Regions from separate parts of the Agaribacterium sp. ZY112 genome, predicted to be linked through region 4. Evidence: predicted binding sites of a transcription regulator. Region 4 holds the regulator's gene; each other region holds the start of a gene.

Region 1 (7,476 bases), 420 kb from region 4:
TAGTATTCGTCAATATCGATATTAAGCTCTGCTGCTACTTCTGTATCACGAGCATCGCGGCCAAGGCGCTTTTCAACCCGAGTAATCGCTTCGGTAATTTCGCGCTTATTGCGGTGCACCGAGCGTGGCACCCAATCGCCTCGGCGCATTTCATCGACAATGGCGCCTCGAATACGTATCCCTGCGTATGTTTCGAAACTCGCGCCTTTGCTGTCATCGTATTTTTCAGAGGCTTCAAGTAAGCCCAACATGCCACTTTGAATGAGATCTTCAAGCTGTACAGAACTGGGCATCCTTGCTTTTATATGCAAGGCAATACGCTTAACAAGGTACGCGTATTGTTCAGCTTTATGCTGCCCATATTGCTGCTCATACATAGTGTGCGTGTTCCCCCCGTGAACTCTAGCTCTGTTCAGCACCTATAGGGCTAAACCACAGATTGTGCATTAGCGCTTTTTAAGAGACGCTCGATAAAGAACTCTAAATGGCCACTAGGGCCGTGAGGTAAAGGCCACTGATCGACCTTCTGGGCAATGTCACGTAATGCACTTGCGGCTTTACTACTTGGCGCAGCTTCCAATAAGGGCTTGCGACTCTGCACGGCTTTGCGCACTTGCTCATCAAAAGGCACGTGACCTAAATAACTCAAGGTTGCATCTAAAAAGCGCTCGCATACGGTATTTAACTTACCAAATAACAAACGCCCTTCTTTAGCGCTGCGAGTCATGTTGGCAATAACTCGAAAGCGGTTCACTCCGTGCTCAGTATTGAGTAGTTTCATCAAGGCATAGGCATCCGTAATAGAAGAAGGCTCATCACAAACAACCACAATGACATCCTGAGAAGCGCGAACAAAATTCACGACCATGTCACTAATACCTGCTGCGGTATCAACAACCAATACATCTAATTGGTCACTTATTTCACTAAAGGCGTGAATTAATGCAGCATGTTCATGGCTGCCAAGCTGCACAAGCTGCTGAACACCGGAGCTTGCAGGAACCACTTTGATACCTGCAGGCCCGTTCACCATGACTTCTCGTAGAGTACGAGAACCATCGAGCACATCAGCAATACTGTATTGAACATTCAGCCCCAATAAGACATCGACATTTGCCAAGCCCAAATCTGCATCCATCAATACGACACGTCGTCGCATTTCTGCCAGAGCAACACTTAGATTAACGGAGACATTGGTTTTACCAACACCACCTTTGCCACCGGTTACGGCAATAACTCTGACTGGATGATTAGAACTCATATAGGCGCACTCACGTTTTATATATTCAATGTAGCAAAGGCGCCGCTAAGCGTCGGCCTAAAGTCACTTTAGTTTGCAAACTGGGTCTCTAGTTGAGCCACTTTTGCTAGCTGAACGGCACTACTCACTAGGTCATTGCGATTCGCTTTAAGGATGTCTTGCGGAATGCGTTGACCGTTGGTGATATAAGCCAAAGGAACTTTAGTTTGCCAAAGCACCCCAATGGCCTCACCTAAGCTACAAGCTTCATCAAGCTTGCTAAGCACGCAGGCATCGCGTCCTTTTTTAGGTTTATAGGCATGGATACTCGCCTTCAGATGCTGGCTTTGGCTCAGAGTCGACATGACTAACAATCGTCTTACTTGTGGACACTGATCCAACTGTGCAAGTTGCTCGTTAAGTTGAGTATCCCCGTGGCGAAAGCCTGCAGTATCAATTAATACAAGGGGAAACTCTCTTAACTCAGCCAAAATACTTAACAGGCTGCTGCGTACCGATACCACTTTTAACGGCGCGCCAAGAATATTAGACAGCGAGCGAAGCTGTTCAACGGCACCAACGCGATGACTGTCCATCGTCACTAAGGCAACTTTACCGGCACCATGGCGCATAGTGTAGGCCGCCGCTAACTTCGCAAGCGTGGTGCTTTTACCAACTCCGGTTGGGCCCACAAAAGCATAACAACCACCGCGCTCTACATCTAAATCATCGGCCTGACTAATGCCTTTCGCCAAGCTAGCCAAGCTTTGTTTCCATGTGTCGTGCAAGCGCAAACTATGAGACACAGCCATATTTAACTCATTGATAATGGCTTCACTTAAACCAAGGCGCTGTAATTGCCCATGAACCTTACTGCGTGAATTGGAACTGGCTTCATCCACTGCGCCATAGTCTTGGTTAGAAACAGAACTGGCGGCTGATGTTGCGGCCCAACTCTGCTGCTCTAATAATAAACGTAAGTCCGCAATTTCATCACGTAAGCCTGCAAGCTTTTGCTCTTGCACTAAATCTTCAGACCATGCTTCAGGGCGTCGGACTGAGCGCTCGGGCGCCGGCTCCTGCACCGGCTCGGGCTTTTTTACTTTGACTGGTCTTTGCTCTGACTCTTCAGCTTCCATGGCTGCTTTTTTTGCTGCCATCATTTTTTCTCGTGCACGCTCAATTTCAGCGGCAAGATCATTTTTATCAATAGTTGAGACGTCGTTAATTTCCAACTTACTATCATAGCTAGCAGCGGCTTGCTCTATGCCCGCCTGGCTTTGCCAGCTAGCATCACTGCTCATTGCATGATCGAGGTCGCTGTCAAACTTCTGACCAAAGTCTTGTCTCTCATGAACACCTCGGGTGTGATAGTCGCGCTCAAGAGAGGTGATAATTTCAACGCCTCCTTTCACCTGCTGACTTTTAAGAATAACGGCCTCGGGCCCTAATTCCTCACGTACTAAAGCCAGCGCCTGCCCCATCGTGGGCGCTACAAAGCGTTTTACTTCGGCATTTTGACTCGACATTTTTTCACCTACTTTGGTTTAGCCCTACTGGACCAGTTCCTCGCCAACCGTCGCCTCTATGGTTAGCTGCTTACTGTCTGGGACTTCGTTGTATGCCAATACACGCATATCTGGAATACTGATTCGGGCAAAGCGTGACATCATGCTTCTAAGCGGTGACGCCACTAATAAAATCAGAGGTTTTCCTTGGGCCTCGACCCGCCTCGCCGTATCTCGTAAAGACTGATTTAACCGCTCTGCCAATTGTGGCTCTATAAACGCCGCATCTTCAGCGCCAGATTTTTGTGCTTGTTGTATGGTCTGTAGCAACAACTGTTCCAGCCGTGGGGCCAGAGTGATCACAGGCACATCAACTTCAGCCCCCACTATGCTTTGCACTATTTGCCGCGCTAAAGCAGATCTCACTTCAGCGGCCATCGCTTCTGTACTCATTTGTTTACTACCACGACTAGCTAAAGTCTCAGCAATACTACGCATATCGCGAATAGAAACCTTCTCCTCTAAAAGAGCCTGTAAAACTTTACGTAACTGATTGATACCTATGGTATTTGGCACTAATTCTTCAACGAGCTTAGGCGATTTTTCCGCAAGCAGATCTAGCCATTTCTGCACATCTTCATGACCGATCAACTCGTGAGAATGGCTCTGCATAATCTGATTCAAGTGCGTTGCCACCACTGTGGCAGGGTCCACAACGGTATAACCAAGACTCTGAGCTTGATCTTGCTGGCTGTCATCAATCCACACTGCCTGTAAACCAAAAGCAGGATCTTTTGTTTGTGTTCCTTCAAGTTTGCCAAAAACTTGACCTGGGTTAATCGCTAAAAAACGACCAGGAAAAACTTCAGCTTCACCGACGGCAACCCCCATCAAACTAATGCGATAGGTATTGGGTAATAAATCTAAATTGTCGCGAATATGCACAGCAGGAATTAAAAAGCCCAACTCTTGCGAGAGCTTCTTCCTAACACCTTTAATACGCCCTAGTAATTCCCCCCCTTGGCCTTTATCGACTAAAGGAATCAGCCTATAGCCAACTTCCAGACCCACCATATCAACGGGTTGTACGTCATCCCAACTCACTTCAACAGGATCTGGAGCATTCACACTTTTATTTTCAAGGGCCGGTTGCGGCTGAGCTCCATCTGCTGAAGGAATAAAAGGGGGAGCACCATTGGGGCGAGCTGCGCCACCTTGAAAACCGCCCTCTTCAACCACTTCAGCTTCTTGTTGGCGGTAGTGAATAAAATACGCCAGCACCCCACAAATAGTAGCAAGGCCTAAAAACGATAGATGCGGCATACCTGGGATCGAGCCCATAATAAACAAGATAACCGCGGCTATAGCTAAGGCTTTAGGGGATGCAAACATCTGCGATAAAACTTGGCGATTCATATCTTCAGCGCTGTTAACACGCGTCACCATAATCGCCGCAGCTGTCGACAATAATAACGATGGTATTTGCGCCACAAGACCATCACCAATGGTCAGCAATACATAAAACTGTAAGGCAGTTTGAAATTCCAAGCCGTGCTGAACCATACCAACAGCAAGACCACCAATCACATTAATAACAAGAATAAGAATACCGGCAACACTGTCACCGCGAACAAACTTACTCGCACCGTCCATAGCACCATAAAAATCGGCTTCTGCAGCAACATCTTCACGGCGGGTACGCGCCTCATCCTGATCGATTAAACCCGCATTTAAATCGGCATCAATAGCCATCTGCTTACCAGGCATTGCATCCAAGGTAAAACGTGCACTGACCTCAGATATACGCCCAGCACCTTTGGTAACGACAACAAAGTTAATAATGATGAGAATAATAAAAACAACTAAACCAACTGCATAATTACCACCAATAACAACCTCACCAAAGGCTTGAATCACTTTACCTGCAGCATCCCCACCTTCATGACCATTAAGTAGAACGACCCGTGTGGAGGCTACATTAAGAGCCAAACGCATCAGCGTAGCGACCAATAAAATAGTCGGGAACACAGCAAAATCGAGAGGCCTCAGGCTATATACCGATACCAATAAAACAACAATGGAGAGCGCAATATTAAAAGAGAAAAAGGCATCTAATAAGAATGGGGGCAGAGGTAGCGTCATCATCCCCATTAGCGCAAGCAGCATAATGGGGATGGAAAGGTTGCCCTTCCACATATTGCCAACACCTTGACGGAATGAAGCGCCATCAACATTCGACGGCAAACTTACAAGGTGCTGAAAAAAAGAATCTGCCATGTATTTTTCTCTAGCAAGGCCAAGCCAATAAATTGGCGTTTTAAATCGATCACTCTAATAGTGGCAAAAGCTGTGCCGAAGCAAAGACACAAAGAGTAAGAAGCCTTAGCTATACTTGTTAAGCACTCCCCTAATGAGTCAACAACAAGAAAAACAGAACCTTAAAACGCACACTCAAAAAGGCATCTACAAGTAAGCAATAGGACCAATGTGATGAAAATAAGTAGGCGTAAGACTAAATGGATTCATAAGCGAATTGGCATACTTTTTTTTCTGCTTTTCTTTACCTTTAGCCTTACCCTGAATGCCTCTCAGACATGGGCTGATCTAAGTATTCAACTGCCAGTAACAAGCACAAACAGCGCCACAGAAGTATTAATTAATGAGGCCCTCTTATTAGAGTTAGATGCACATATAAAAAACGAACTCGACCTACATATTCGCCCAATTCGAAAGAAAAGTGAGCGCGCTCAAGCACTACATAAGTTGATGTTTAGTGAACAAGGCTGGAACATTGATTACGCTTTTGATGAAAGCCTAAGCGCCCGAGATACCTATTATCGAAAACAAGGAAACTGCTTAAGTCTAGCCCTACTCTATGTCGCCAGTGCCCGTTACGTGGGGCTCAAAGCTTATTTCCAAAATGTCAACGTAGCTCAACAGTGGCGACAAGCTTCTAATGTCTATCTTGTGCCAGGGCATATTAACGCCGTGGTAAAAACGCGAAACCAGCGCATCTACATTGAGTTTCTAGGCACTTTTTTTAATATTGCTGATATCGACCCACGCAATAGCCGAGTGATTAGCGATCAGCGTGCACTAGCAGATTATTACAATAATATTGCCATGCAAAATCTGGAGCATAAACAGTGGCAACAAGCTCAACGCCATATGAAAAAAGCCTTGGCTTTAGCCCCTAAAGAAGACTTCTTTTGGTCTAACCTAGGTGTACTCAACAAACTCAGTAATAAGCCTATCGAAGCTGAGAAAGCTTATAAAAAGGCGTTAAAAATTAATAAGCGGAATGATAGTGCGCTTAGTAATTTATACGTCTTGCTACTTGAGCAAGAGCGTCTGAATGAAGCGGAAAAACTAGCTAAAAAAGTGGGCCGATACAGCCGTAAGAATCCCTACCACCTCGCTAAACTTGCTCAAAAAGCACTTACACATAAACACTATCAGCAGGCCTTAGACACTATTCAGAAAGCCATCACTATTGCCCCCAAGGAACAACTGTTTCACCACCTAAGCGCACAGATACACTTCGCAATGGGCAATAAAAACCAGAGTATTCAATCACTTAAGAAAGCTTATGAATTGAGTGAGGGCTTACAGAAACAGCGTTTTGAAGGTAAATTACAAGGCCTGCTCAGTATGCGCTAAAAGCACTGTGCCTTATTCACTAAGGTCTATACTCAATACATTATTATCTAGTCAAAAGCACTGCTATATCTTCTTATATTGGTAAATGGACTGCACGAAGTGAGGGACCTTGGCAAGTAATATGGCCTATAAGGTATAAGCAGTCTAGGCGGCATAAGCAACCACGATATAAGTAGCTACGATTAGCGGCGCTTATACATTACTCAAAACTAGGACACAGCGTGAACTCACTTAGCTTAAGAATAAAATACAGCCTGCCCCTGATACTACTCGTCGCAGCACTTATTATTGTACTGGTTGCCAATACTCTACTTATTAACCGTTTAGAAAAGAATTTAGATAGCTACGCTAAACGTTTTCTACCTACTGTAAGCAAGGTTCTCAATGCCGATAGAGATCTCTACCAAGCACGCTTAGCCGAATTACACTATGTCTTAGATCTTAATGGTAATAGAAGCCAATACCGTCAAGATTACCAAGAGAACGCTCAGCAGGCCTTAGATCGCTTCCAGCAATACCAAAAAGATCTGGCTTCCTATCCAGATGTTCTGGCACAACTCAAGTCATTTGATCAAGCCTTCTCAACTTGGCAACAGCAAACAACTCAAAGTTTACAAAACGCAAGCTTGGCTAACTACGCAAAAAATGAAATAGCTTTCTCTAACCTAAGAGCACTCTATGACAGTGCCGGTGAACTCGCCTTTGAGAAAGCAGAGCAAGTTCACACAGAAGCCACAGCGTCTATCCAAGTGCATAAATCTATTTCCTATATATTAGTCTTCTTAATTATAGCGATTGCTTCGATAGCATCGTTTGTAGGTGTTCGCTCATTAGTACAACGCATCAATGAGATTAGTGATGGCATTAACAACATCAGTTCTGGCGGTGGTGATCTAAGCCAGCATATAACAATAAAAAACAAAGACGAGCTGGGGCGCTTAGCCTTGGCTTTTAATGATTTTGTTTCGAGCCTTAACCAGCTTATTAAAAGTGTTCGCAATGATGTTGAACACCTACAAAATAGCAGTGACACATTACACAACAGCTCTGAGAAAAGCTCAGATATCG
Region 2 (7,476 bases), 520 kb from region 4:
TTCAAAACCAAATTGACCGCGTACTTCACGGCGTAACTCATCGCGCTCAGAGGCAATCTCCTCACCGAGTTCACGGTTAATTACTAGGCGCACGGTTTGTGAAATCATATGGGCGACTGTTTCCATAAAGCGCAAGCGCTCACTGAGGAAATCGTCTGCAGGTGTACTCGGTTGTGCTGCGAGTACACCAATGGTTTTACCTTCGCTATTTTCAATCGGTACGGCGATAAAGGGCAGTTCGTAGTCGTAGATAGCTAGGCGGTCGAGAAAATTAGGTTCCGAGCTAATACGACCTAATACGATGGGGCGGCCGTGGCTTAAAATTCGGCCGATAATGCCTTCACCGCTTCGGTATTTTACTGTGCCTGGCTTAAGATTGTTGTTCTCGCCGGTATAAATAGCTGTTAATTGCACTGCGCTGTGCTCGGCGTCGGAAATAGAAATGAAACCGTAGTGTAGCTCGGCCACCGTATGCAAAACTTCTAAAACTTCGGCAAAAGTGGTTTCAATATTTTCTGAGTGGCAAACAATCTGGCTAATACGATTTAAGGCCAGCGTTTCTTTTTCTAATAAAGTAATACGAGTGTTGTTGGGGCTGGAGCTTAATACAGAGTGTCTTGTTGTCATCATCATGAGCTTGTCCCGTGACTGCTGGGGCTGGGAGAAGAGGAGTGTGCTGTGCTGTTAGTCGAGGTGGCTTTAGTTGAAGTTGAACCGTGTTCGGTGGCATAACTACTGTTTAGGTGGGGCAGCTCGACTACCATGCAGCAGCCACCGTGGTAACTGGTATCGACACTGACCGTACCGGCTAAATCAAGTACGGTTTCTTGCACCATAGAAAGCCCCATGCCTGTGGCTTTTTTACCGCCGACCTTGGTGCTAAAAAAGGGTTCAAATACTTTGTAGCGTAAGGATTTAGGAATGCCTGCGCCGCTATCGGTAATCTCTACACGGACCACATTATTTTTTGCGATGGTGCGCAGGCTCAATTCACGTTTGTCGAGGTCAGCATCAGCCAGTGAATCGATGGCGTTATCGACGAGCTTACAAAAAGCACTAACAATCTTACCTTCGGGGCCAAGTACTTGAGGTAAATGCAGCTCGGGTTGCCAGTCGACCACAATGCCTGCGCCTAATAGTTTAGCCGTGCTTAATTTAATCACATTGCGAATTACTTCATTTAAATTAAGTTGTGTAGATCTCTGTTGCTGGGCGGCAGGAGTCGAGCTCATTAATGTTTCAAGAGCTGCTTCACCTGCTTTACCGGCTTCTTGTAAGGCTCCTATTAGTGGGTCGCCTTGTTCAAGGTACTCGGCGCGGCGTTCCAGCATACGCATGGCCGCATTAATTAAGTTTACCGGCCCTTGTAAACTGTGCACAGCGCCGTTAAATGCTTCGCGGGTTGCGTGCACGACTTCTTCTTCAGCAACCAAGGCTTTAAGGGCATTTAAACGGGAATCCTCTTGTCGGCGCTTGAGTTCACTGATGTCATTAATGGTCAGTAAGATATGTGTGTCATCATGCTGATTAAAAAAGTTGTGGGCCTCTTCGTTCTCCAAATTCACGGCGGTGCCATCACAGACAAAATAACGAGGAAAATCACCGCCTTCATCTAAACAGATCTCACGGTTGTGAAATTCTAACCCCTGGTTTTTTAGCTGTACAAAGTCATGGCCCAGTATTTTAAACAATAAAGCTTTGGCTTCATCTTGGCTTTTTCTAGGTGCCAGATCCGTCATTAACTGCTGAAACATCGGGTTCATTAACACGATATTGTTATTTGCATCAATCAGAGTGGTGGCGATAGGGGAGCGATTAATTACTGTTGAAACCATTTCACCTAGATTGGTTACGCGCTGCTCAAGTTCATGCAGCTCACTTGAATCACGGTGCATGCCTAGGTAATAAATAGCCTCTTCATTTTTATCAAGCACGGGGGCAACATTCACTTCAGCCAGATAGAGTGAGTCATCTTTGCGTTTATTGACCAATAACCCCGACCAAGGGCGTTTGTTATTTAAGTTTTGCCACAGGGCCTGATAAGCGATACGCGGAGTTGTGTGGTTAGAAAGCATACTTTCATTTTTTCCAATCACTTCATTACTTTCATAACCAGTTACTTTATTAAAGCTACGATTGGCATAGAGGATGTTGGCATTGAGATCGGTAATTGAAATAGCAATCGGGGCGTGTTCAACAGCTTGATAAAAAGCATCGCAATTGAGCAGGGTGCTCTTGCAGGTCTGAGCTTGGGAGCAGGGAGCTGCTTGCTTATCAGTTTCCTGTTTTATGCTTAATAGTCTGTCATCGCTTGGATATTGTTTCTGCATGTTTTTCATAAAAGTACCCGTTGCTGCTTTTAGGTGGAGCTCTAAATCTATCTTTTTTATTTTCAGATTAAATTCTTTATCGATTGGATAAGAGCAATAATTATGCCGACGGATAAGGTCCTTGTCGCTTCTTTGCTTGAAAGCTGACAAAGCTGTTGTTTGTAGCTTTTAATACATAAACAGCCACAAACAAAACCGACGTTTTGTAATCTTTATTACAAGATTTAAATGAGAATAAATGTCAATTAAGTTGTGGTATTTTTAAAAAAATTAAGGCAGATCAAATTTATTTATCGATGATCTATTGCCTTTAATTTTTGCCTGTCTAACAGCTTCACTGCAAGGTGGCTGGCACAGTTGCTGCACTTAGGTTTACACAAGTAACAAGTCACTGTTTTGTAGAAGTTGCGGGGAATAACTTGTGGACTATTTAAGTTTGCTTATTGGTGCAGCGCTGGTAAATAACGTCGTTCTGGTGCGTTTTTTAGGTTTGTGTCCCTTTATGGGGGTATCCAGCAAACTCAGCACATCCATAGGCATGAGTGCCGCAACCACCTTTGTAATGAGCTTTGCCTGCGCGGCTTCGTGGTTGATGGAAACCTATGTATTGGCGCCACTTGGCATTGGTTTTTTACGCATCCTCGCTTATATCTTAGTCATTGCTGCTCTAGTGCAGTTTACAGAAACACTTATCCGAAAATTCAGTCCGCCTCTATATCGTTCCCTAGGTATTTACCTACCTCTTATTACGACTAATTGTGCAGTACTCGGTGTACCCCTGATCAGCGTTAGAGATCAGCAAAGTTTTTTAGAAGCGCTTGTTTTTGGTTTTGGCTCGGCTCTCGGTTTTTGTTTGGTCATGGTTATGTTTGCGGGTATGAGAGAGCGCCTACAACTTGCTAATGTGCCTGCCTCTATGCAAGGGGCACCCATTGCTTTAGTGAGTGCGGGTTTACTTGCTATGAGTTTTTTGGGCTTTGGTGGCTTGGTCCACGTCAGTTAAGGGAGGGTTAACTATGATCGTTGCTGTACTCGCCATCACTAGCCTCGGGGCCATTTTGGGCTTGTTGTTAGCAGTAGCTGGTAAATATTTTGCCGTAGAGGAAGGCAATCCTTTAGTTAAAGAAATTGTGGCCTTACTGCCCCAAAGTCAGTGTGGTCAATGTGGTTATCTTGGTTGCAGCGATGCGGCTAATTCTTTAGTAGAGGGCGAAGTCGGCATAAATTTTTGCCCACCCGGAGGCCGAGCATTATTAGATGAACTCGCCGCGTTAATGGGGGTGGACCCAAGTGAAGCCGGTGATTTATCCGCCCCCAAACTTGCCCAAATTAATGAAGAAATTTGTGTGGGGTGCACCCGCTGTTTAAAAGCCTGCCCAACGGATGCCATTGTTGGTGCGACAGGCCAAATACATGTGGTTTTAAGCGAAGCTTGTAGTGGTTGCAAACAGTGCTTAGATAGCTGCCCAGAAAACTGCATCACACTTGAAGAAGAAGCTGCTGGTATTAATAACTGGCGCTGGCCCAAACCTGAATTAGGAGGGCTATAAGTATGTTTAGAGGCCTGTTAAAACTTGCGCCTGTACAAGGCGGTGTTCACCCATCTGCTAACAAAGCTCGCTCTTCAGCTTTGCATGTTAGTGCTGCGCCTATTCCGCCTAAATTGTTTTTACCTTTATTGCAGCACGCAGGAGCGGCAGCGATCCCTATCGTTAAAGTAGGAGAAAGGGTGTTAAAAGGCCAGTTAATTGCACTGGCACCATCGGAGTTATCGGCGCCGGTACACGCTTCTAGTTCAGGTACGGTGGTGGCCATAACTGACGTTTGTGCAGCTCACCCTTCGGGCTTTAATGCTCCGGCCATTGTGATCGAAACTGATGGCCAAGATCAGTGGTTACCAAAAGCAGAAGCGAGTGATGCTTTTCAAGAAGATGCGATGGTTTTGGCTAATCGAGTTGCTGAAGCAGGCATTGTTGGTATGGGCGGAGCTATTTTCCCTGCGGCAGTGAAATTAAAGCAGGGCGCCAAACACGAAATTAAAACACTATTAGTCAATGGCAGCGAATGTGAGCCCTACCTCAGTTGTGACGATAGGCTAATGCGCGAAAAAGCTGAGGATATTATTGAGGGCGCGCGTTTGATTCGCCACATCCTCAAAGCCTTTAGGGTAGTGATCGCAATCGAAGATAATAAACACGAAGCTATTGCTGCAATGAAAGCTGCCGCAGAAGCCTACGGTATGGTCGAAGTCGAAGTTGTTCCCACTCGTTACCCTATGGGCTCTGCCAAACAATTAATTCAAGAAATAACTGGGCGTGAAGTACCCGCTGGTGCTCGTAGTACTTCGGTGGGCGTCTTAGTGCACAACGTGGGAACGGTCTATGCCATCTTTCAAGCTCTAACTCAAGGCCGGCCTTTAATCTCTCGTATCGTCACTGTTGCCGGAGGTTGTGTTAGTCGCCCCAAAAACATTGAAGCCTTGGTCGGCACTCCAATTGAAGAGTTATTTAAGGCTTGTGGAGGCTTAACAGAAGAGCCTGCTCGTTTATTACTTGGTGGGCCGATGATGGGTATCGCGTTGACATCAACAGCCGTTCCGATCATTAAAGGCGCTACAGGTGTTCTTGCATTAAGTAAAAGTGAAGTGCAGCAGGATCAGGCTTCACCGTGTATACGCTGCGCAAGCTGTGTTGATGTATGCCCCATGGGGTTAATGCCTTTAGATATGGCCGCCTTAATCAAAGCTGAAAATGCTGAAGCAGCGGTTGATTATGGATTGGCAGATTGCATACTTTGTGGGTCTTGCTCCTATGTATGCCCCTCGCACTTACCTTTAGTACAGTATTTTCGTTACGCCAAAGACAAACAAGCAGAAAAGCGAGAAGCAGCTAAAAAACTAGATCTCACCGTTACTATGAGTCTTGCCAAACAAAAACGTTTAGAGCAAGAAAAAGCGCGTAAAACCGCGGAGAAAGCGGCCAAACGCGCGTCCAAAAAACGCAGGCCAAGTCGTAGGCGCGGTTCGGAATCCGCTGTCTTGCAAGAAGCGCCACAAGAACAAAAAACAGCACAAGAAACTACTCAAACAGCGGTAGAACATAAAGAGCAGGAGTTAATTTCGTGAGCCAAGCTAATTGTTCAAGCCAACTCTTAGATAAGCACTGCGGTCCTTACGCACATTCGGGCAGCAGTGTAAGAAAGCATATGTGGCAGGTATGTTTGGCTCTAACACCGTGTACGCTTTTCTCTTTGTACTTATTTGGCTGGCCCGCCATCTTTTTATTTTTCTGTACTTGCCTCTCTGCTTTATTGTTTGAAGCGTTGTGTTTGTATATGCGCAAAGACCCTTTAGTGAGAGTTATGGATGGCTCTGCCTTGCTGTGCGCCTGGATTCTGGCTCTAACCCTACCGCCTTGGGCGCCGTGGTGGTTAGGTGTTGGTGGCGCTTTTTTTGCGATTGTCGTTGGCAAGCAGTTATATGGTGGCCTTGGACAAAATATTTTTAACCCTGCTATGCTGGCGCGTACGGCCTTATTAATTACCTTTCCTATGCAAATGACAACATGGGTAGAGCCTACGCCTATTGTCTTATCAAGCAGTCCCGATTTTTTCAGCGCGCTTTTAATTAGTTTTTCTTCGGCCACAAATATAGATGCCTACAGTGGCGCCACCGCTTTGGGGTCTTTAAAAACCGCACTGAGCATGGGCCAAAATGTCGAGCAAGGCCTAGCAGAGTTGTATCAGCCTTTATACGCCTTTATAGGCTGGAGCTCTGGCAGTATGGGGGAAAGTTCTGAGCTACTTATTTTATTAGGCGCTGTATATCTTCTGTGGCAGCGTATTATTAGTTGGGAAATTCCAGTAGCAATGTTACTGGGTTTATTTGTCTTCACTCAGCTTAGCCATATCCTCGATGGCGAGCATTATGCAGCTGCAAGTTTTCACCTCTTTAGCGGTGGTGTTGTGCTGGCTGCTTTTTTTATTGCAACAGACCCAGTGTCATCACCAAGCTCCTCTTTGGGACGTATTGTCTTTGGTTTAGGTTGCGCGCTACTTATTTTTATTATTCGAAATTGGGGCAGCTTTCCAGAGGCAGTCGCATTCGCGGTACTTATTATGAATGCCTTTAACCCCTTAATAGAGCGCTATCTAAGGCCGCGTATTTATGGCCGATTAGCCAACAAAGAAGCATTACCCAATCTTGCCTCATTTGAATTAGCGCAAAAACTTAAAAGGCCAAAATCATGACTAGCCTCTTATTTAATATTGCCGAAGCGCGCGAGAAAATAAGTTATCAAAGCTTAGCTTTGGGGCTGCTCTGTGCACTGATTGCGATTATCTTGCTCTTTGCTGAGTATTTTACGGCGCCGCTTATTAGTTTGCGTATCGCTGAAGACAGGCAAGCACTGTTAGAACAGGTGCTGCCCTCTGAGCTTTACGATAATCAACCTTTAGAGGAATCTTTAAAAATTCACGATGTGGCGTTTTCAGAAGATGCAGTCGAAATTTTTATTGCTCGCAAACACTCAAAGTTAAGTGCTTTTGTTTTTGAAATAAACACTCAGGGTTATGGCGGATTGATGAGCTTATTAATTGCGATGGATGTACAGGGTAAAATTATTGGTTTACGCACCCTAAAACACAAAGAAACCCCTGGTCTTGCCGATAAGATCGAACTGAGTAAAAGTGATTGGATCTTAAGTTTTAATGGTGAATCCCTTAAGAAAACCAGCAAGGAGCTGTGGGCTGTGAAAAAAGATGGCGGTAAATTTGATCAGTTTACTGGTGCTACCATCACCCCAAGAGCCATTGTCAGAAGAGTATATCAAAGCTTAGTTTTTTATCAGCGCCAACAAGGTGAATTACTTTCAAAAGATATAAAGAGTAGGCAGGATCAGGGTAAAGGAATAAGCAAAGGCATGAGTGAACATGGCCATCAACAAGTTGAACAAGATCTCGCCTTAAGTCAGGAGCAAACCTTATGAGTGCTTCGTGTAATGGATGCCCCAGTGTTGAAGCTGCGCCGCCAGAGCGCCTGCGTGATTACTTTAATTTAGGCCTGTGGGAAAACAATATCGCTTTAGTGCAATTACTTGGTCTGTGCCCTGTTATGGCGGTAACCACCTCGGCAACTAATGGTTTGGGA
Region 3 (7,476 bases), 2.0 Mb from region 4:
GGCCTTGAGTCAATTTAAAGGTGTGCTGACATTTTAAAGTATCTGGCGCGTTGTAGCGTTCTAATAAATTTTCAGGGTTGTAAAATAGCATACCAACATTAGCCCCACCCTGCTGATCAATTAAACGTAAACGGGTACCGCGACGCATGCGCATAGACCAGTGTTTACCACCAGGTAATACATCGGAATATAAAATTTGAGTATCCACTGTCATTACTCTTCCTTAACAGTTTGAAGCTTGATATTAATTTCAGAAATAGCCTCTCGGCTCTCGGGGTGTTTAAGTGGTAGGTCATAGGTAATTTGAGCGCCGTAGGCCGTTGGCGCTTGTTCATCAAAACGCAGTTTATCAAATACCCATAAGCGACTACCTAGCTCAAACCCCTCTTTAATATCGTGGGTCACCATAAAAATAGTGAGTTTCTTTTCTTGCCAGATACGCTTTATCAGCTTATGCATATCTGCTCGAATACCAGGATCTAACGCTCCAAAGGGTTCATCTAATAACAACACCTTGGGGGCTTTCATCAAAGCTTGCGCGATAGCCAAGCGCTGCTGCATGCCCCCCGATAATTCATGGGGGTATTTTTTTACCGCATGAGTTAAACCAACTGATTCAATCAGTTTAAGAGCCTCGTTTTTGATGGCGGCTTTTTCTTTAGAAAACACCCGCCCGAGCAGCCTAGAACTCACTCTTTTTGATACTAACTCGGCTGCAATCTCTACGTTTTGTAGAACCGTTAAATGTGGAAATACCGAATACCTCTGAAAGACAATGCCACGATCTGGCCCAGGTTCACTGTCAATAGGTTTACCATCAATTAATAGCTCCCCTTTAGTTGCTTTTACCATCCCTAGCAGCATATTTAAAAAGGTGCTTTTGCCACAGCCAGAGGCGCCAACCATGGTAATAAAATCACCTTGTTCTACCGAAACACAAAGCTGCTCGAGAACTTGATTATCGCCATACGATTTCCAAACATTTTTCGCTTGAATAAACGGTATTGGATTAGTACCTGTCATGACTTAGCTCCTTGCAAAGCGTGAAACCAAGGAAAGCTCTTACGTGACAACTGTTTAAGTGCATAGTCCGTAATAAAAGCAAGAAACGTGATCCAAGCGACATAAGGTAAAATGACATCCATTGCCATATATCGACGAACCAAAAAGATGCGATAACCCAAGCCCTCTTGAGCCGCAATGGCTTCACCGGCAATCAAAAAAAGCCAAGCAGCACCTAAAGACAAACTCACTAACGCAATTAAACGCGGCATGATTTGCGGCAATACCACTCGTACTAAGATCTGCCAACTATTGGCACCTAGTGTTTGAGCTTTGATCAACTGCTCTTTTGGAAGTTCAAGCACTCGGGCTTGCATATCACGAATAATAAAAGGCGCAATACCAATCACAATCAGTACAACTTTCGATACTTCACCTAAACCAAAAACAATAAATAGAATAGGCAGGATAGCCATCGGGGGGATTAACGATATTGCCACAAATAAAGGCGACATAGCTGAACGTGCGTAGGGGAATAAACCCATACAAGCACCAAAGATAAGCCCCATCAATGCACTGATCATCACCCCCTGAAATAAACGCCACAAACTTGCAGCGGTATCGACCCACAACAAATATTCGCCCGTGCGTTTACTAGGCTCAAACGCCATGCGCTCGATTGCGGCACTAAACTGGGCAATTGAAGGCAGTAACTTGTCATTTGCATTTTCAGCTAAACGCGCATCAGACGCCGCAATGTATAAAACCACCAATACGGCAAAAGGCAAAATAGCCAAAAGAACCGAAAAAGGCCTACTGGGGGCTAAGTTGATTAGTCGCTTCATAACGAACCCTAAGATGTAGTGATTGCGAGAACAAGCAAAGCAAGAACCCGAGCCTTTAACGACTGGGTTCTAAGTCTTTAAAACACTTAAAGTTTGCCTTCTGCCTTCATTTGCATATAGCTAGGATTAAAACGAAGCTTAATATTGTTTTTATCGCCATACACACCAGCTGGGGTTTCAATACCAATAAACGACGCATCATCAGCACCGTCACCTAAGATACCGTGTTTAAAGGAGAACTCAGCCACATATTGCATGGTTTTAACAAGCTCAGGGCTTTTAGTGAATTTAACCGCATCTGCTGCATCAAAAAACATCTTGGTTGTGGCCAATTGCGCATCAAATCCCGCTAAGTTAGTGCCTGAAGCCTCAGCCATTTGTACGCGTGCACTGTCTTTAACCTGCATAGTCGCCATGATTTCATACCAAGCGCCAACAAGGGCTTTACCCAGTTTAGGGTTGTCAGCTAGGACATCGGTATTCACAACCAGTAGATCAATAATTTCCCCAGGAATATTACTTGAATCAAATACCTTGTTACTATTTGGCATTGCTTCGATTTCTGAAAGTAGTGGATTCCAAGTTGTGACAGCGCTGACATCCGCAGTGCCGTAAGCTGCAACCATGTCTGCATCAGAGGTATTAACCACGCTGATATCTTTTTCAGACAAGCCAACCGACTCTAACCCACGGGCAAGTAAATAGTGCGATACAGAAAGTTCGACAAGATTAACTTTTTGACCTTTGATATCGCTAAGTTTGGATGCGCCTTTTAAAACAACACCATCATTACCATTAGAAAAATCACCCACGATTAAAGCGGTTGAATCAACACCGCTGGCAGCGGGAATTGTTAAGGCATCCATATTAGTCATGGTGCAAGCATCAAACTGACCAGCACTGTATTGATTGATGGACTCAACATAATCGTTGATTTGCACAACATTGATGTCGATATCGTATTTATCTGCCCATTTTTTTACAATGCCCGAACTGGCGCCATAATCCCACGGCATCCAACCTACATAAATGGACCAACAAATATCAAAACTTGATTTTTCTTTGGCTTGCACAACGCCGGGAACGAGTGCAGCAGCCAAGGTAAGTGCAGAAAATAGTGCTTTTAACTTTTTCATTGTAGACACTCCAAAGGTCTTAGGCGTTAAATTAAGGGCGCACAGGAGAGATCAAAACGTTGACTCCTCCCGGGCTTTTGTCCCGCCGTGTAACCTTCTGCAGAGCAGTCCACAACAGTTACTAAAGTAACGATGTGGTTTTCTAGGTCGTCCACTCTCGGACCAGTCATTGTTTACTTCAAAAGAAAACAACCGGAACCCTAGTGGGCTATTTAGACAGATATCAACCGCTCAAGCGTTTGATCCTCTGTGTGCTGATATTACTAATACAATTACTATGCCAGCCCTTACATGCCGACAACTCGCTTGATGACGCACATTCTTACGGCATTTGTGGTTGATTTTGGTGACAAACCAAAAATAACGCACTAAATGCAGGCATAAATTATGCTGTTAGTGAACTTAAGGTTTTATAAGACGAGAAGATAGGAGAGATAAGGCAATATATGAATACTGGATCAAAGCATTAAGCGGCTAAAGAGCACTTACCCTTAATACTAAGAGATATTTCTTTTTTTACGCACGAACATCGAGTGCCGCTCTTTATATTGAGGCGAATAAAAAAATTAGACAGCAACGAATAATAAGCATGTCATCATCCACCTAAACTTAAGCCGGTATATTAATCCCCTTGCAAGCCCTTTTAGCGCAGCCAATTTAAGTTTAAAACCGTGATCAGAACAAGCCACTTTTAGTTCCAGCCTTGGCGCCATTTAGTTTCATTTTTTAGATCGGTCCAATCAATGGCATAGGAACGATTAGATATTACAGCCTCGATAAGGCAGTGAATAACAGCCCCCTCCTCATCAAACTCGACTTCAGTCACTAAGAAATGTTTTTCTTTTTTCAAAGGCTTTAGCGCTGTCCACTTACTATTATGTAACTTTTTAGGGGGGAGCTTTTTAGGATTGAGCTTTTTATGACTAGAGTGTTTATAGCTAGTATTTGTAGGCTTATTCGCTGACATAGTTCGATGCGCACTCTACTATTTTGAATAAAGTACCACGTTAAAAACGTAGTGCCTACTGTGTTGAAGCAACAAGAGCCTTTATAGATTACAAAAACAAAAAAAGCCCGCAAGCAAGCTTGCGGGCCATCACTAGGACATTCATCCGGCTAGCCGGAATTGAATTTTCTACTTACTGCGCGGTAAAGGTCATCTTATCGAAGAACCAGTGCCACTTAAGCGAAGAACCTACCGCTTCTACACGAACAGTGTGCTCACCAGCGCTAATCGCTAAACCACTGGTTATATCGCGCTCAGTAAATACATTCAGGTTATTACCTGTGATGTCTGTTTGGGCTACAGCAACACCGTCGATATATATCTTAGCGGCACTATCAGCACTTTCTTTGGTAGACGCAATAAAACTTAGATCATAGATACCATCAGCAGGGAACGTCACCGTGTAGTCTGCCCAACCACCCGTTAAGATGTGATCAGCAAAAGTCGTTGTTCCCCAAAAAGTACGTGTTGTAAAGCCATCTTGGGTACCACCCGTTTCAGCAAAGTCTTCGCCTTCAATCACAATAGGCTCGCCAGGGTTAGAGCTTGCTATAGGTGATGGCGTAGGGCTTGGAACACTGCTTCCAATTGGGGAAGGCAATACAGGGCTAGGCTCTGAAGGCGAGACATAGTTAAACGTCAGCTTATCTGCATTCCACTGCCATACCGAAGAACCTTCACTTTGCACTCGCAAGGTATAGGTTCCTGCAGCAATGCTAATACCAGAGCTGATGACCTGTGAATCAAATAGATCCCAATCACCGGTTGGCTCAATAGAAGATGAGGCGACCTCAACACCATTAAGGCTAATAGCAACACCTAAGTCACCAGTCATTGGTGAAGCAACATCAAGAGTAAGACTAAAAACACCGCTATCAGCAAAAGTCACCGTGTATTCAGCGTAGTCACCTGATGTATTCCAGTTAATACCAGGGCCGTAGATATTAAAGCCGTTAATGGTATCGCCGCCAACAGCTGCGCCAGCTCGACCGGTATTAACAAAGTCTTCAAGCTCAACAACACTGTAATAAGGCAGCGGCGAGACGCCTGGTGTTGGTGTATCAGACGGCTCTACAGATGGAGTCACCGATGGCAACGGCGATGGCTCTGTAGATGGCGTCACTGAGGGTGACGGAGATGGCTCTGCAGGTGATGGTGAAGGGGAAGGCACAGGGACTTCAGATACAAGTGGAGAAGGCTCTGTAGAAGGCGTTGCTGATGGAGAAGGCAATGGCTGAGTTCCACCACTAACATCCAACAACTTCAAGAACTGTGCGCTGTGACCAAACCACTGCCAAGCAGCATCGCCGGCACTCATGATTTTCACATCGTGAATACCTGCAGGGATGCTAAAGGTGGTTTGCATCCAGTTTTCATAGTGTGAATCCCAGTCACCTGAAATACGGTTAAGGCCTTCAGATAGCACTTCTTCATCATCAATAAAGACTTTTACACCCGTGCCTTCAGTAACCGTAGTTCCTGCGCGAAGCATAAACGCAAAGGTTCCGCCTTCACCAAAGTCGATATTGCTATAAACACCAAACTCACCACGAGTATTATCAGTTACAGCGGCAGGGAAACCTTTAGTGCCCCACCCCCATGCTGCAGCGTCATAGCCTTCAGATACAACCTCATCACGACCGGTTGATGAGAAAGAAGTCATCGCCAAGCTAATTTCTTGGCCTACTTCAATTAGCTCTACTTCTAGCTCAAACACTTGCCCAGGCAAGTCGGGGTGGGTACCTGTTAGTATTACTGTACCACTGCCAATTTGAGTCAAACTGCCGGTTTCAGGATCAATCACTTGAGTAGGCATAATCATGCCCGACTTTGTAACTGTAGCAATGCTGCTATCACTGGAAGTCCACACAATGTTTTTATCAGTCGCGTTCGCAGGCTCAAAATTCGCATCAATAACGTGGCCATTGTGAGCATAGAAATAACGAACATCATCTTCAGGCGCGCGATAAGGGCTTAGACGACGCTCAGAAAGCACCTGAACTTTGCTGCTATCAAAACTGATGCTAGTCGCTGGAACATAAGCAGATGGGCCAGAGCTTGCAGCGCCAACATAACTTTCAGGCGTATCTAAAGGACGGCTGTTCTGATACAGGAAGTCTAGAGGCTGGTTCATTGCTGAAGCGCCTTGGAAGCCGTCACCATCTTTTGCTGCCACACGCATGCTATAACGAGGATTACCGTCTGGCTGAATGGCTCTCCAACCTTGGCCGTCATAATTTTCTAGCTCATCGGTTGTCCATACACGAATGTAATCAACTTCGTGATCATGCTCAAGCTCTGCAGGTGTTGGTAAACCAAACCAGTCCGGCATGGTTTCAGTATCAAGCAAAACATATAAAGGCGTGTGGTGATAACGGTTGGCCATTGAACGCACTAACTTACCATCAACATACCAGCGAATTTCGTCCGGCCCCCAATACAAACCATAAACATGGAAGTCTGCAGCAAAATCGATACCGGCATTCCAGTGACCACCATTTTGCAGACCATTGGCGTGAGGTAATAAATCATCACCACCTTGCCAGCCCGCACTACCACAGCTATCGCCAGAAGCATTCTTGCTAAAGATACGGTGATCATCACCTTGGTATTCAAATACCCAAGTATTCATATTGTAGTACTGGGCCCACTCAGGACGACGACCGCCTTGCTCGTAGACATCAATTTCTAAGTCGTGGTCAACCAAACCTTGACTAAAACCGCGCTCACCGGGAATGTAACGAGTGTCTTCTAAAGTTTGTGCATAAAGCCAAAATGCAGAAGATCCAACACCGACTTTTGAGCGAACCTCAAAATAACCATAACGTATAGGATTTACGTTCATGGCGGTTGCTGCACTCCAACCATCAAAATAGTTAGCACCTAAGAAACCAAAGACTTGTGATTCAACTTCTTGCTTAAGGCTAAGCTTTAAACGACCGCTTTCTTGGCGGACATTTTTAGGTAAAAAAGGCGCAGGTTCACGGCCGCCCCAAGTGTGGTTATTTGCCAACCACTTACCATTGGCAGAGCCGTCCGACTTAAATTCATCAAAAGTGTTTGAGTTAAATTCATCACTGAGCTCAGATTTAAAAGTCCAGCCGGCACTATTATCAAGGTCTGATAAAGGAAAGCTTTGTGCTGCTGGGGTGTTATCACGAACAATCGCTTCGCTCTCATCCCATTTAGAATTTAAGCGCATAAATGGAAATTCATATTGCTCGGTAACTGAATTACCGTCTTTATCCCAGTAAGTATTTAGATCCCACGGGGAACCATCACACTTAAATTTGTAACTCCAAGGATCACCCGCGTTAAAGTCATCAGACTTTGCATCGGTATCCTCTTGGTTCCAATAATATTCCGCTTCTACTCGGTAATTATGGAAGTTACCTTCCCAAGCAGTGGATTTTGCCGCATGTGCAACGGGCATTAACGAACTCGATATGCAGGCGGCGAGTAAAGACCGCGCCAAACACGATTTTGA
Region 4 (7,476 bases):
TTAGGGCGCGTGACGCTGGTGGGGCGGAAGAGAGCAAGCGGGCAATCTCTACAGGGCGCAAGCCGTTGACCATTTGGCTGAGCTGCCAAGTGGTGCCTTGGCCGAGTAACTGCTGTACTCGCCCTAGATGTGCCTGAGTCTGATTGTTCAGCTCTTCAGCCTGCTGCATAGATCTTATTCGTCTTCGTCAAAGCGGTTGTTGATTAAGCTGCAAAGACCCTTCATGGCCTTTTGCTCGTCTTTACCATTACAGCGAATAGTAAGCTCACTGCCTTTGGCTGCGGCCAAAAGCATCAGTGACATGATGCTTTTACCATCAATTGATTTGCCATCAAATTCGACTTCGATATCTGCCCCATATTGTTTTGCTGTATTTGCAAACTTTGTGGCCGCTCGGGCGTGTAAACCGAGCTTGTTAATAATTTGAATTTGTTGTTCCTTCATGGCTTTCCTTTATCGGACCGGCGCCATATATTTTGCGCTGAGTTGGCGGTGGCGAGTCTGAACATTTTTATAGTTGTCGCGCAGGCATGCAGCAATGTGCTCGCTAAGGAATACACTGCGGTGCATGCCTCCGGTGCAGCCAATTGCTATGTTGATGTAACTGCGGTTATTGTCTTCAAAGCTAGGAATCCACTTCCGAGCAAATGATTCTATATCGGCAGCCATTTGCTGCACGGGATCTTGGTCTTTTAAAAAGTTGATGACGGGTTGTTCGAGCCCTGAATAGCCTCTAAGTTCTGCTTGCCAATAGGGGTTGGGTAAGCAGCGCACATCAAACATAAAGTCTGAATCTACAGGTACGCCAAATTTAAAGCCAAAAGAAGTCAAGGTGATCGCAATGCCGTCACGCTCATTGTCGATGAGTTGACGTTTAACGGCACTGCGTAGTTCGTGTAAGTTTAGGTTGCTGGTGTCAATGGTGACATCTGCCAGTGCTGCTATGGGGGCAAGGATTAAATCCTCACTGCTGATCGCTTCGTGCAAACCTGTGTTTTTGTTACTTAGTGGGTGTTTGCGGCGCGTTTCGCTAAAGCGGCGTAATAAGACTTCTTTGCCTGTATCTAGATAGAGTATACGGAAGTTGTCGGAGTCTTTTTTAAGTGACTCAAGTAAGCTTGGCAGCACACTTAGGTCGCCATCAATATTGCGCGCATCAATGCCAATGGCAAGGCGTGCAGTGTTGGGGTTGTGAGCCTTGCGTATTTGTTCAGTAAGGGCAGGTAGCAGGCTCAGCGGCAAATTGTCGATGCAGGTGTAACCCTCATCCTCTAACAGGTTGAGCGCGGTTGTTTTACCTGAGCCGGATCGGCCGGATATCACCAAAATTTGCATAGTTAGGGCTCATTGCTCAGTGGCGGCGAGATAAAGTTCTTGTGCACTGTTTGCTTGGCGCAAGTGTTTTAAGTAGTCCTCGTTTTGCAATGCAGAAGCAATGGCCGCGAGGTTCTCTAAATGGTTCTGTTCACTGTTCTCGGGGGCGACCATAGCAAAAACAACATCAACAGGCTGTTGGTCGATCGCATCAAAATCAATACCTTGGTCCAAAGTAAATACTGCAAGCATCGCTTCATCGGTATCAAAGCGGCAGTGTGGGATTGCAACACCGTCGCCAATGCCTGTGGAGCCTAGTTTTTCTCTGGCAACAAGTTGGCTAAATAGCGTATTGGCATCCACGCCGTATTGTTCACCTAGTGTTTGAGCTACTTTGTCGAGTACGCGTTTTTTGCTGACACCTTCAATACGTGCCGCGCAGAGTGTTTCTGATAGAACGTTTTTAATCCACATAAACTTAGAATAATAAGATTGCTATTATGTTAATTGCTTGCGTTCGTTTGATGGCGGAATACTGAGAGATTCTCGGTATTTAGCTATCGTACGGCGAGCAACCTTAATACCCTGCTCTTCAAGCAGGGCTGTCATTTTCGAGTCGCTAAGCGGTTTGCGGGTATTTTCCGCCGCTACTAATTTTTTAATGATGGCACGAATGGCGGTGGATGAGCATTCACCTCCACCTTCAGTGGCAACGTGACTAGAAAAGAAGTATTTCAATTCAAAAATACCCTGAGGGGTATGCATGTACTTTTGAGTCGTTACACGGGAAATAGTCGACTCATGCATGCCGACGATTTCTGCTACATCATGAAGTACCATCGGCTTCATCGCCTCTGGGCCAAAGTCTAAAAAGCCCTGCTGTTTTTCTACGATGCAGGTTGCGACTTTAAGCAGGGTTTCATTGCGGCTTTGCAGGCTTTTAAGAAACCAGCGTGCTTCTTGCAGGTTGTCTCGAATAAAGGTGTTGTCGGCACTGCTGTCAGCACGTTTGACCATCGATGCGTAATCCGAATTGATACGAATTTTGGGTGCGATATCTGGGTTGAGGCTAACGGTCCAGCGCTGTTTTTCTTTTTTAACAAAGACATCGGGAACAACGTATTCGGTTGATGAGGTGTCGATGCTATCGCCAGGGCGAGGGTTAAGCGCCTGAATGATGGCTATGACAGCTTGAAGTTCAGGTTCTTTGATTTTTAGTTTGCGCATTAAGGTCTTGAAGTCGCGACTACCAAGCAGGGGAAGGTAGTTGACGATGAGTTCACGCGCTTTACTGATCTCTGGTGTATCTTGTTTTAGTGCATTGAGCTGGATAAGTAAGCAGTCACTTAAGTCTCTTGCTGCAACACCTGGGGGGTCAAATTGTTGCACTCGGTGTAGGACGGCGATGACCTCATCTTCTTCTAAGTCTTCAAGCTCGGTACTTAGGCCCTCAAAGATGTCTTCGATGCTTTGCTCAAGCATGCCGCTATCGGCAACGGCATCAATGATTGCTTCTGCAATCAATAGGTCACGGTCGCTCATTGGAGTGAGGTTGAGCTGCCAGAAAAGGTGGTCACCAAGGCTCTCTGTACCACCGCGTCGGCTCTCTAAGTCGTAATCTTCTTGATCGTTACGCGCTAGTCCCGTGTTACTAAACGAGTTGGCTTGGTAAACGTCGTCCCAGCTGGTGTCTACGGCGAGGTCGGTTGGAATGTCATTACTCCAATCGCCTTCCGATAAGCCATCGCTGGCATCGCCTTCGTTGACTGATTTCTCATTAGCTTGATGGTCAGCTTCACTGCTGTTGTTTGCTTTGTTCTCTTCCGGATTATTTTTGTTTGACTCATCTGAGCTACTGCTGCTTTCTTCTACTTCGTTTATTTCGAGTAAAGGGTTGCTTTCAAGGGCTTCTTGAATTTCGGCTTGTAGGTCAAGAGTAGAAAGTTGCAGCAAGCGAATGGCTTGTTGTAACTGAGGGGTCATCGTTAGCTGATGGCCCATCTTTAACTGGAGAGATTGCTTCATAGGCGACTACTTATGTTGCTCTGGGGCCCGTAAACGCTCTGCGCTATTGGGTTTGGTAACTTAGCTAAGTTTAGTATTCCCTTAGCTTCAGGGCAACGCTTTTAAGCAGATAACAAAGCAATCTTTATGCCGAATGTGCTTGCCAATTGCTCTGCCATCGACTAGGCCTGCAGCAAGAGGTTGGTTTTAGAGTGTAAAGTGCTGGCCTAGATAGACTTCACGTACTTTTTTATTGCTCAAAACCGTAGCGGAATCACCTTCGGCGAGTATTTGGCCTTCGGAAACGATATAGGCTTTTTCGCAAATATCGAGCGTTTCACGCACATTGTGATCGGTGATTAAGATGCCAATATTTTTTGCTTTGAGTTGCAAAATGATGTCTTTGATATCACTGACCGAGATCGGGTCAACGCCGGCAAAGGGTTCGTCAAGCAGAACAAAATTTGGCTCGCTGGCCAGTGCGCGTGCAATTTCTACTCTGCGGCGCTCACCACCACTTAAGGCCATGCCTTGGCTGTCTTTGATGTGGGTAATGTGAAACTCTTCGAGCAGCTCTTGTTGTTTGTCTTTGCGCTGCTGTTTGCTTAGTTCTTTACGGGTTTCCAAAATCGCACTGATGTTTTCAGTCACAGTGAGTTTGCGAAATACGGAGGCCTCTTGGGGTAAGTAACCAAGCCCTGTGCGCGCGCGTTTGTGCATCGGCATGTGGGTGATTTCTTGCTTATCGATAAAGACTCTGCCGTGATCGGGTTTAACGATACCTGCGATCATGTAAAAGCAGGTGGTCTTACCCGCGCCGTTGGGGCCGAGCAGTCCAACTACTTCGCCGGAGCTTACTTGCATGCTGACATCAACAATAACTTTGCGGCCTTTATAGCTTTTGGCCAAATGCTGTGCTTCTAATATGGGCATGTTATTGCGCTGAATTTTCTTCTGGTTGTTGCTCGGCTGCGTCTTGTTCTTGTTGCAGGGCTTTAGGCGGGATAATCATTTTCACGCGTTTTTTCTCGTCACTGCCTTCACTGAGGCTGCTTGCTTTAACAAGGGCTTGTTTTACATCGTACTCAATTCGATTGCCGCTTAAACTTGCGCCTTCTTGGTCCAGTGTTGCGTCACCTTCAAGGATAAGGCCTTTATTGTGGATATCGTAATCAAGCTTTATGGCTCTGGCTGTGACAGGTTCTGCGCCAACACTTGGTGTCTGCTGAAAGTGAGCTGGGCGACCTGTGGCTAGTACTCGGGTGGCTTTTTCTGCATTACCAAAAATAATCACGTCATCCGCTTTAATAAGCATGCTGCCCTGCTGCATGGTAACGGAGCCAGAATACGTGAGTGTATTCTTTAGCTCGTCATAAACAAGGCTCTCAGCTTCCAGTTCCAGGTCTTTCTCTGCATCGTCGGGAAGGGCGAGGCAGGCGCTGGCGATGGCACAAAGGCCAAGTAAGAATAGAGGCCGTGTAGCTTTGCTCATGGATTTATTTTCTCGGGGCTGTGTAAGCCCTTTACTTTACTTTTAAGTGTGATCTTACGCTGTTGTAGATCGGCGATCATTCCTACAGCACTGACCTTACCAAGCGGGCTGACGATTGTAACAGGCTTGTTGGTGTACGCTAGTTTTTGCTCTGGCTCAAAAATAAGCTCTTGAGTATGCATAACGGTGTGCATGTTGTTGAGGTCGGTATGCTGGGCGATGACGTCTTCGCTCATGGTAATGATGCGTTCGTTGCTTACATGCGCTTTTTGAGCCTCAATTTCCCAAGGGTTGGTTTGGCCTACAAACTCAATTATTGGCTTTTTTGCGGTGCTATAACTACTCGCTTCTTCATCGTTGGGGCGGTAGTGCTTAAGTTCTGCAGCTTTAAAGGTGTAACTTAGGCTGCCGTCTTCATTAAAGTATTGAGTGTCGGTATCGCGAGCCACTGCATAGGCGCTGATTTTGGCGTTGGTCTCTTGTTCGACCTCGCCCAAAATGCTGCTAGTACTATCGCTAAAAATAAGCAGTGCGCCAACCGCAATTAGCAAAGCCGCGGCGTAAAATGAGAACTTATAGACTGACATAAGGTGCGAGTGCTTTTTCGTAATTGCCTTGCGCGATCATAAGCATGTCGCAGGCATCTCTAACGGCACCATCGCCACCGCGACGGGTGCTGATCCAATCAGCCATTTCTTTTACTTGCCAGTGGGCACTGCAAAGGCTTAGCGCTAGGCCAACACGAGTCATAACGTGTAGGTCGGGCCAGTCATCGCCCATGTGGGCAATGTTTTCGAGTTCGCAAGGGAATTGCTTGAGTATCTCCTGCAGTGCAACGAATTTATCTTCGCGGCCTTGTATTAACAGTTTGATGCCGAGTTCATTGGCGCGACGCTCAACGATGGCACTTTTTCTGCCGGTAATAATGGCAACTTCAACACCACTCTTTTTTAGCTGTTTGAGGCCTTGGCCATCTAAGGTGTGAAAACACTTAGTTTCTAGGCCGTTGTTATCAAAATAGACCTTGCCGTCGCTTAATACTCCATCGACATCAAGTACAAGTAGTTTGATTTTTTGAGCTTTCGCAAGCAGCTCTGTGTTTTTTAATACTGTTTTAGGCATGTTTTTTCTCAATAAATTCCGGCACGTAACAGGTCGTGCATATGTAATACACCAACGGGGTTGTTGTGATCATCTGCTACGACAAGGGCGGTGATTTTATATTGTTCCATGAGGTGCAGTGCTTCGGCGGCCAGCAGGTTTTGATTTACCGTGCGCGGTGAAGCGGTCATGACTTCGCTCATGCTTGCTAGGTTTAGGTCGAGCTTGCGAGCAACAACACGGCGCAGGTCGCCATCGGTGAAAATACCGGCAAGGCATTGTTTCTCATCGACGACAGTCGTCATACCAAAGCCTTTACTGGTCATTTCAGTTAGGGCTTCGCTTAATAAGCTGTTGAGCTGCACCTGAGGCAGGTCGTCGCCCCCGTGCATAATATCTTTGCAGCGCAGTAATAACTTTCGACCAAGGGCGCCACCGGGGTGAGAAAAGGCAAAATCTTCAGGGCTGAAACCGCGAGCTTCGAGCAGTGCTACCGCAAGCGCATCTCCCATAACCAGAGTTGCAGTGGTGCTTGAGGTTGGAGCAAGGTTGTGCGGGCAGGCCTCTTCTTCAACGCTCACATCTAGGTTGACGTCAGCAAATTCGGCAAGTGGGCTGCTTTGTTTACCGCTCATGCTGATAAAGCTTACGCCCAAGCGTTTAAACATCGGGATGAGGGTGATCAGTTCATTGGTTGAGCCGGAGTTGGATAGGGCAATAATCACATCTTCGCGAGTGATCATGCCAAAATCCCCATGACTGGCTTCGCCCGGATGAACAAAAAAAGCGGGAGTGCCGGTGCTTGCTAAAGTGGCAGCAATTTTATTGGCGATATGACCGCTTTTGCCCATGCCGGTCACAATGACTCGGCCTCGGCAAGCGAGAATAAGCTCACAGGCACGTACAAAATCATCACTTATGCGGTCGATAAGCTGGGCTACGGCCTGGCTCTCTTTAAGAATGGTTGTTCGGCCGCTGTTGATTAGATTTTGGGAGGTCATAGACTTAAGCGCTCACACTATTCTGATACAAGATGTAAATGTAGGCGGCGTAGCTTATCAGTAGGATGCTACCGGCGACACGCCCGAAGCCTGGCTTTTTGTTCGGGCTCAATTTGTTGCGGCTTAATAGCGCGTAGACAACAAATACGACTAGCAGCAGGGTTAAGCCAAGCATATAAAGGTAGTCTCGGCTGAAGACCGTTGAGTCATATGTCAGGGGTGCAATAATGCCTGGAATCGACATAACAGCGAGTAGGTTAAAAATGTTTGAGCCGATGATATTACCTAGTGCTATGTCGTGGTGGCCCTTGAGTGCGCTTACTACGGAGGCCGCCAGTTCGGGTAGGCTAGTACCGATGGCAAGTACGGTTAAGCCTATGATTAAAGGGCTTACCGAGAAGTGAATGGCTGTTGTTTGTGCCCCCCAGATAAGGATTTTTGCGCTCAGAATTAGCAGGATTAAGCCAAATGAAAACCAGAAAATAGCAGCGCCAATAGCCATGGGCTCGACACCTTCTTGCTCTTGTTCCATTTCTTTGGCACTTAAGTCGTGGCTTTTACTCC

What was found. The regulator sigma-54, encoded in region 4, starts transcription at its own class of promoters, with help from an activator protein. The targets are predictions, from matches to a motif close to TGGCACANNNNTTGCNNT.
Region 1: the regulator sigma-54 is predicted to act here: its motif matches at 5,086-5,103, upstream of flhA (flagellar biosynthesis protein FlhA).
Region 2: the regulator sigma-54 is predicted to act here: its motif matches at 2,421-2,438, upstream of nifL (nitrogen fixation negative regulator NifL).
Region 3: the regulator sigma-54 is predicted to act here: its motif matches at 3,249-3,266, upstream of AB1S55_RS17360 (putative urea ABC transporter substrate-binding protein).

The regions. Positions count from the first base shown of each region.
Region 1 covers NZ_CP166840.1:2,367,331-2,374,806, reverse strand. The annotation lists gene AB1S55_RS10315 (RNA polymerase sigma factor FliA) at 1-377, opposite strand, end outside; gene AB1S55_RS10310 (MinD/ParA family protein) at 428-1,261, opposite strand; gene flhF (flagellar biosynthesis protein FlhF) at 1,330-2,769, opposite strand; gene flhA (flagellar biosynthesis protein FlhA) at 2,794-5,025, opposite strand; gene AB1S55_RS10295 (tetratricopeptide repeat protein) at 5,239-6,408, shown strand; gene AB1S55_RS10290 (methyl-accepting chemotaxis protein) at 6,630-7,476, shown strand, end outside.
Region 2 covers NZ_CP166840.1:2,464,837-2,472,312, forward strand. The annotation lists gene nifA (nif-specific transcriptional activator NifA) at 1-633, opposite strand, end outside; gene nifL (nitrogen fixation negative regulator NifL) at 630-2,339, opposite strand; gene rsxA (electron transport complex subunit RsxA) at 2,752-3,333, shown strand; gene AB1S55_RS10735 (RnfABCDGE type electron transport complex subunit B) at 3,347-3,880, shown strand; gene rsxC (electron transport complex subunit RsxC) at 3,883-5,454, shown strand; gene AB1S55_RS10745 (RnfABCDGE type electron transport complex subunit D) at 5,451-6,578, shown strand; gene rsxG (electron transport complex subunit RsxG) at 6,575-7,315, shown strand; gene AB1S55_RS10755 (electron transport complex subunit E) at 7,312-7,476, shown strand, end outside.
Region 3 covers NZ_CP166840.1:3,988,469-3,995,944, forward strand. The annotation lists gene AB1S55_RS17345 (urea amidolyase associated protein UAAP1) at 1-214, opposite strand, end outside; gene AB1S55_RS17350 (ABC transporter ATP-binding protein) at 214-1,023, opposite strand; gene AB1S55_RS17355 (ABC transporter permease) at 1,020-1,847, opposite strand; gene AB1S55_RS17360 (putative urea ABC transporter substrate-binding protein) at 1,934-2,983, opposite strand; guanidine-I (ykkC/yxkD leader) riboswitch at 3,048-3,198, opposite strand; gene AB1S55_RS17365 (TIGR02450 family Trp-rich protein) at 3,675-3,950, opposite strand; gene AB1S55_RS17370 (carbohydrate-binding protein) at 4,123-7,476, opposite strand, start outside.
Region 4 covers NZ_CP166840.1:1,945,563-1,953,038, forward strand. The annotation lists gene mgtE (magnesium transporter) at 1-169, opposite strand, end outside; gene AB1S55_RS08505 (HPr family phosphocarrier protein) at 175-444, opposite strand; gene rapZ (RNase adapter RapZ) at 454-1,335, opposite strand; gene AB1S55_RS08515 (PTS sugar transporter subunit IIA) at 1,345-1,788, opposite strand; gene AB1S55_RS08520 (RNA polymerase factor sigma-54) at 1,813-3,339, opposite strand; gene lptB (LPS export ABC transporter ATP-binding protein) at 3,526-4,251, opposite strand; gene lptA (lipopolysaccharide transport periplasmic protein LptA) at 4,253-4,810, opposite strand; gene lptC (LPS export ABC transporter periplasmic protein LptC) at 4,807-5,397, opposite strand; gene AB1S55_RS08540 (KdsC family phosphatase) at 5,384-5,932, opposite strand; gene AB1S55_RS08545 (SIS domain-containing protein) at 5,941-6,912, opposite strand; gene AB1S55_RS08550 (calcium/sodium antiporter) at 6,917-7,476, opposite strand, start outside.